DNA from 2 places in the Vibrio metoecus genome. Region 2 is predicted to be linked to the other one. Evidence: predicted binding sites of a transcription regulator. Region 2 holds the regulator's gene; the other holds the start of a gene.
The links. The regulator PurR, encoded in region 2, represses purine synthesis genes. The targets are predictions, from matches to a motif close to TNANGNAAACGTTTNCNTNA.
Positions count from the first base shown of each region.

Region 1: the regulator PurR is predicted to act here: its motif matches at 2,475-2,494, upstream of purT (phosphoribosylglycinamide formyltransferase 2).

Region 1 is NZ_CP035686.1:1,524,153-1,527,908, forward strand. Features, by position in the region: gene EPB59_RS06855 (LrgB family protein) at 1-323, shown strand, start outside; gene cdd (cytidine deaminase) at 489-1,376, shown strand; gene EPB59_RS06865 (AEC family transporter) at 1,535-2,410, shown strand; gene purT (phosphoribosylglycinamide formyltransferase 2) at 2,563-3,738, shown strand.
Region 2 is NZ_CP035686.1:1,004,978-1,008,733, reverse strand. Features, by position in the region: gene torR (two-component system response regulator TorR) at 1-205, opposite strand, end outside; gene torD (molecular chaperone TorD) at 430-1,092, shown strand; gene purR (HTH-type transcriptional repressor PurR) at 1,445-2,455, shown strand; cyclic di-GMP riboswitch class I at 2,614-2,699, shown strand; gene EPB59_RS04685 (TfoX/Sxy family DNA transformation protein) at 2,814-3,401, shown strand; gene EPB59_RS04680 (TVP38/TMEM64 family protein) at 3,683-3,756, shown strand, end outside.

The DNA.
Region 1 (3,756 bases), 520 kb from region 2:
GCAAATCCGTGACGACCCCAATTGCTATGGAAGTCGCGAGTCAGTTAGGTGGAGAACCCGCTATCGCGGCTATTTTGGTGCTGTTAGTTGGGCTTTTTGGGGCAATACTCGCCTACCCCATCTACAAACTGCTGAATATCACCCACCCAATTGCGCGTGGCTTAACCATGGGAACCGTCTCTCACGCACTCGGTACCGCAACCTGTGCCGAAAAAGATCCGCGTGATGCCGCCTTTAGCTCACTTGCACTGGTAGTGTGCGGGGTTATTACTTCTGTTTTAGCGCCAACTCTATTTGCCTTTGCCCTCTGGCTACACGGGTAGCCTTCGAGTGATGTCACATGAGATACGTTTGCAATCGATATCATGTGTGACGTCACTCTAATAATGAAACATAATATTTATTTGCATTATTTAATGTGATTAATATCACCATATTAAATCTCTTATTCCCTAAAATAGGATTCCATACCACGAAAAGGAATCACTATGAGAAACCGTGTTGAACAAGCATTACAACAAATGCCCGCCTCTTTTGCCCCATTCTTACGCGAATTAGTGCTAGCCAAGGATTTCGATGCTACTTTCTCTGCCGAGCAATACCAGCAATTATTGACCCTTTCCGGACTTGACGATGCCGATCTGCGCGTTGCACTCCTGCCGATTGCCGCCGCTTACTCTTTTGCCCCAATCTCCGAATTTTATGTCGGAGCTATTGTGCGAGGCCTAACTGGTCGCCTTTACCTAGGTGCAAATATGGAATTTACTGGCGCACAATTAGGTCAAACCGTTCATGCAGAACAGTGCGCCATCAGCCACGCTTGGATGAAAGGTGAGAAAGGCGTTGCAGACATTACCATTAACTTCAGCCCTTGCGGACACTGTCGCCAGTTTATGAATGAACTGACTACTGCCTCTTCACTGAAGATCCAGCTTCCAAAACGTGCAGCAAAAAGTTTGCAAGAGTATCTACCCGAATCGTTTGGCCCTGCCGATCTCGGTATCGATTCAGGCCTGATGAGCCCAGTCAATCATGGTAAAACCACTAATGATGATGAAGAGTTGATCCAGCAAGCCCTGCGTGCAATGAACATTAGCCACTCGCCTTATACCCAAAACTTCAGTGGTGTCGCACTGAAAATGCACAGTGGTGCGATTTACCTTGGCGCGTATGCCGAAAATGCAGCATTTAACCCAAGTTTGCCACCGCTACAAGTTGCCTTAGCACAAGCGATGATGATGGGTGAATCATTCGAAGAAATCGAAGCCGCCGCGCTGGTAGAAAGTACAACAGGTAAAATCAGTCATCTTGCCGATACACAGGCTACACTGGAAGTGATTAATCCTGATATCCCGCTCTCCTATCTATCACTGTAAACCGAATGAAGAGGCCGCTGGCCTCTTCATTTTTTTGCACCAACACTTTTGCTAAACCTCTTGCTAAAGATGTCACGCGCACACTTTTCCATCACCTACCATGACGTTCTGAATAAAGCCTGATAACTTGCGCTTTTTACACGTATCTCTCGCAAGCTATGTTTGAACAAATCATTGCCATTCTCTTTCCTGTGATGAGCTTAGTCTTGATTGGCTATTTGATTGGTCTCTGGCTCAAACCCGATTTTCGCCCGATCAATCGCATCAATATGGAGGCCTTTGTGCCTGCGTTGGTGTTTTCTTCACTGGTCAACATGCCACTGGATACGCAGCAAACACCTCTGTTGCTTGCCGCTCTTGTCGCGGTATTGCTGCCCGGTATTTTAATGCTCCTGATATGTCGTTTGGGTCGCTGGTCATTTAAAACATGGGCTCCACTGCACATGTTTCGCAACAGCGGTAATTTAGCGATCCCCCTGTTTACTTATGCGTTTGGCGAAACCGCGCTCCCCTCTGCCGTGTTGCTGTTTGTGGTTTCTATGTGTCTGCACATTAGCTTAGGGGTGGCCATGCTGAGCAAAGGTAGCGTGTTGAAAACCGTGCTCACCGCTCCGGTCTTTTTAGCATCCTCACTGGCTTTACTGCTCCATCTCAGCGGTATCTCCGTCTGGTCGCCACTGTATAACGCCACCGCTTTACTCGGGCAAGCCGCCGTCCCTGTAATGTTGCTTTCGCTCGGCTCACAAATGATCAATCTGCGCTTAGCCGGACTCAAAGTTGGCCTTGTTTCAACGGTACAATCTCTGCTTACCGGCGCTTGCGCGTTTGCGCTGATTTACTTTTTCATTCCACTGCCTCCCCTACAACTGCGAATGATGGTGCTGTTTACCATGTTGCCACCTGCGGTGATGAACTACCTGTTTGCCGAACGCTACCACATTGAGCCCACGCAAGTTGCCGCTATGGTGCTGTTTGGTAATTTCTTCAGTTTATTTAGCCTGCCTATCTTGCTGTTTATCGCACTTTCACTCTAATTTTTTCGCCATAAAACTGTCATCAACTTGACGCCAATAAGAGCTAATCTGAAGGGCTACAGCGGGAAGCAAACGTTTTCTTTTGTGCTTTGTTCCAGTATCATGGCCGCTGTTTTTTGCTAATGTTGACTGAATAATTATAAGGATTGTCTATGTTTGGGACAGCGACTCGGGATAACGCAACGCGAGTACTTTTGCTTGGTTCTGGTGAGCTCGGTAAAGAAGTGGCAATTGAATGCCAACGTCTTGGCCTTGAAGTGATCGCCTGTGATCGTTACGCCGATGCGCCTGCCATGCAGGTCGCCCATCGCAGCCACGTGTTTGATATGCTCGATGCCGATGCACTACAACAAGTGATTGATTTAGAAAAGCCACATTTCGTGGTTCCAGAAATTGAAGCGATTGCTACCAGCAAGTTAGTGGAGTTAGAAGCGCAAGGCTTAAACGTTGTACCTACCGCCAATGCAACTCGCCTCACCATGAACCGTGAAGGCATTCGCCGTTTAGCCGCCGAAGAATTAGGCTTGCCAACTTCGCCATATCAATTTGCAGACAGCTACGAAAGCTTTGCCGCAGCAGTAGAAACCATTGGTCTACCTTGTGTTTGTAAGCCAGTCATGAGCTCATCAGGCAAAGGACAAAGTGTTATTCGCACCCCAGAACAAATTGAAGCCGCGTGGCAGTACGCTCAGCAAGGCGGGCGCAGTGGCGCAGGCCGTGTGATTGTTGAAGGCTTTGTCGATTTTGATTACGAAATCACACTGCTGACCGTGCGTGCTGTCGATGGCGTGCATTTCTGCGCCCCGATTGGCCATCGCCAAGAAGATGGTGATTACCGTGAGTCATGGCAGCCGCAAGTGATGTCAGAGAATGCCATCAAAGCGGCTGAATATGTGGCAGAACAGGTGGTTAACGCGCTTGGCGGTTACGGCCTGTTTGGCGTTGAACTGTTTGTGAAAGGCGATAAAGTTATCTTCAATGAAGTTTCCCCTCGTCCACACGATACCGGAATGGTGACGCTGATTTCCCAAGAACTGTCTGAATTCGCTTTGCATGTGCGCGCTTTTACCGGTCTACCGATTGGTCAAATCGTGCAATATGGACCATCAGCCTCAGCCGCGATTCTTGGCCAAGGCCAGTCACAGAATATCCAGTTCAGTGGGCTTGATGACGCCTTAAGCATTCCTCACACCCAAGTACGTTTATTTGGCAAGCCAGATATCGCGGGTCGTCGTCGCTTAGGTGTTGCCCTTAGTCGAGGAAAAACGACGCAAGAAGCCACTGATCGCGCGATTGAGTGTGCGAAAGCCGTGAAGATCCATTACTAATTCAGCTCCCTATCTTTA
Region 2 (3,756 bases):
GCAGTTCTCGCGTCAATAACAGTCCATCTTCACCAGGCAAATTAATATCCAGCAAGACTAAATCGATGTCATTGAGCTCAAGTGCTTCTCTCATTTGTGCGCCACTTTCCGCTTCTGTTACTTGGTAACCTTCATTTTGAAAGTAACCGCTTAACTTACTACGGGTGACGAGGTCATCTTCAACCACAAGTACGTGATAACTCATAGTGCACCATTTTAAATAACGGGATTTATCGCTCACTCATTCTATTCATATTTGTTAATAACTCGAGAAATATCGTGAGAAAACTCACCTTTCCTTGATACAACGCAAGCTTTATTTAACAGATTAACAACGTATTCTTTTCTTTTCACAAACTGTCATATTTTGCATGATTGCTGTTCATTTTTATGGTTTAGACTACGCGTCAATCGATTGGGAGAGCAAACATGATCCAAGAACTGAATATCCTCAATGAAAAACGCGCAGAAATTTATTGGTGGCTTTCGAGTCTCTTTTTTAAAGAACTGACTGAACAAGATATCGCCCATTATCACTCAGTTGAAATCCGTACTTTCTTAACCGCACTTGCCGATGAGGAAAGCTTAGCGATGGAAGTGAAAAGTTTGATCGATGCACTCAATCGCTTGCAAGATCGCCAAGATGCACAGTTGGAACTTGCCGCTGATTTTTGCGATCTATTTTTAAAGTCCGATCGTGACTCAGCGTTACCCTATGCATCTGTCTACACAGACAAAGGATTACTCAATGGCAAGCCCGCACAACTCATGCGTGAATTACTCAGCCACTATAACGTGAATGTGGATCCGAACCTTAATGAGCCCGCCGATCATCTCGCGATTCAACTCGACTTTCTTGCGCATCTTGTTATCAGCAATACCCCGAATAAAGAAGGCTCCGAGGTTAACTCAGCTCTCAAGACACAATCTGATTTCATTACTCAACACTTATTGAGTTGGTTACCCCTTTTTGTTGAACGTTGTACTCAGTTTGATGCGTTTGGTTTTTACGCGGCGGCAGCTCGGTTAACGTTGGCATTTTTACAGCAAGATCAACGTTACATCGATGAACTAGGTCAGCGCATTCAATAACAACACGTCTATTTTTATGCCCCTAACTTTACCATTGCAAAAAGCCAGGGGCATAAACAAATCAATTGTGAAAGAACTTAAAGTTTGATGAATGAATTTCGTTGCGGCGGATACATTTGCAGTCTAAAATCCACCCGCAAACGATAAAAACGAATAAAAATGTAAACCGCTGTTTCTTGGCGGTTTTTGTATTTTTATTACTTTAGGCATGATGATTGAAGCGCTTTACGTACGGTATATGTAGTTCCTCGCCGCACAGAGTGTGAAGATTCGCTCAGTCTCGCCTTACTTCTGCTGATTTAATTAACCAATAACATTCGCTGGCATCAGCAGTCATCGACAGGAACACTCTATGGCTACGATTAAAGATGTGGCGCGCCTTGCAGGCGTGTCTACCACCACCGTTTCTCACGTTATCAATAAAACTCGCTTTGTGGCAGAAACCACCCAAGAGAAAGTGATGGAAGCGGTTAAGCAACTCAACTATGCACCGAGTGCGGTCGCACGTAGTTTGAAGTGCAACACTACACGCACCATTGGCATGCTAGTGACTCAATCAACAAACCTGTTTTTCTCGGAAGTGATCGATGGTGTGGAAAGCTACTGTTACCGTCAAGGTTATACTTTGATTCTGTGTAACACGGGCGGCATCTATGAAAAGCAGCGTGATTATATTCGCATGCTGGCCGAAAAACGTGTGGATGGCATTTTAGTCATGTGCTCTGACCTGACTCAAGAGCTGCAGGAAATGCTCGACGCTCACAAAGACATTCCAAAAGTAATCATGGATTGGGGCCCAGAAACGTCGCACGCTGATAAAATCATCGATAACTCAGAGGAAGGTGGCTATCTCGCGACCAAATATCTGACGGATCGTGGACATACCGATATTGCCTGTTTAAGTGGTCATTTTGTCAAAGCCGCTTGCCAAGAGCGTATTCAAGGTTTCCGCCGAGCGATGGCTGAAGCGCACTTACCCGTGAATGAAGATTGGATTCTAGAAGGTAATTTTGAGTGTGATACCGCAGTCCTTGCCGCCGACAAAATCATTGCTATGGATAAGCGCCCAACTGCCGTATTCTGCTTCAACGACACCATGGCATTAGGTCTAATGAGCCGTTTGCAACAAAAAGGGATTCGTGTTCCTGAAGAAATATCCGTGATTGGTTACGATAATATCGAACTGGCCGAATACTTCTCTCCACCACTGACCACAGTGCACCAACCTAAGCGTCGTGTGGGTAAAAATGCGTTCGAAATTCTGTTAGAGCGTATTAAAGATAAAGAACACGAGCGCCGAATTTTCGAGATGCATCCTGAGATCGTCGAACGCGACACTGTGAAAGACTTGACAAAATCCTAACTTTCTTGACAATTCACAGAGCCTATATTTGAAAGCTTGTCACATAAATATGACAAAACTAATGTAGAGCGAGTATTATTAACATGGCTCATTCTCACAATTGAAATATCAGTATGTGAGAATGACCCAAGTTTGGTTATTTTTTATCAGGAAAAATGTCACGCACAGGGCAAACCATTTGAAAGAATGGGACGCAAAGCCTCCGGCCTAAACCAGAACATAGGTAGGTAGCGGGGTTACCGATGGCAAAAATGCATACACTATGTTGACTCATCATTGACACGGCAGTTGCATGCTTTTGCTAATTTTCTCGGACCTGATTTGGTGGCGTATGTAACAATACTCCGAGACTAACAGCATGGATAAACCAGTATTAAAAGATTCAATGCGGCTCTTTGAGCAGCTAGGACGTGTGAAATCTCGTTCAATGTTTGGTGGCTTTGGTATTTTCGTCGACGAAACTATGTTTGCGCTTGTGGTTAACGATACTCTGCACATCCGTGCAGACGATGCCACAATCGAAAAGTTCAAGCAGCAAGGTTATGAACCTTATGTTTACAAAAAGCGTGGTTTCCCCGTCGTCACTAAGTACTACGCTCTACCTGATGATTGTTGGAGTAATCCAACCTCTATCCTAAGTGAAGCTCGTATTGCGCTTGAGGTCGCTAAGACCGAACGTGAAACACAAGCACAAGCGAAGCCTGACCGTTTGAAAGATCTTCCCAACTTGCGTTTAGCAACGGAAAGAATGCTCAAAAAAGCCGGTATCGAAAGCGTTGAGTCTCTACACTCTTTCGGTTCTGTTGAAGCGTATAAAGCCATTCAACGTACCCATTCGGCAGAGGTTAGTCTTGAGCTGTTATGGGCTTTAGAGGGGGCAATCGAAGGTAAACATTGGTCAGTGATCCCACAAAATCGTCGTGACGAACTACTAAGACACCTTTGATTTCTCGTTTTGAGTTTGTCTTTCCTCGCCAAGTTTGTATGAATACTTTGAGTAAAATCTGATAACGCGTCCACACGGGCGCGTTATTTTTTTGAAAGAAATACGGCGCTTCCCCTGTCTTCTACTTCATAGCCCTAGTTCATACCAATCGGGCGAATTTATTTTGAGTCGATATACTTATACCCAAGTCCTGATGCATTGCCTTCATTACCAATGGGATAAGATATTCCACTTATGGCTATCAAAAGCCTCAATATCAAAGTGCTGACTAGGTACCACTCATGAACAAAAAGCTCATTATTGCCCTTATTTTGATCGCGATAACGGCGATCTTGGTGACACAATTTAGCCATTA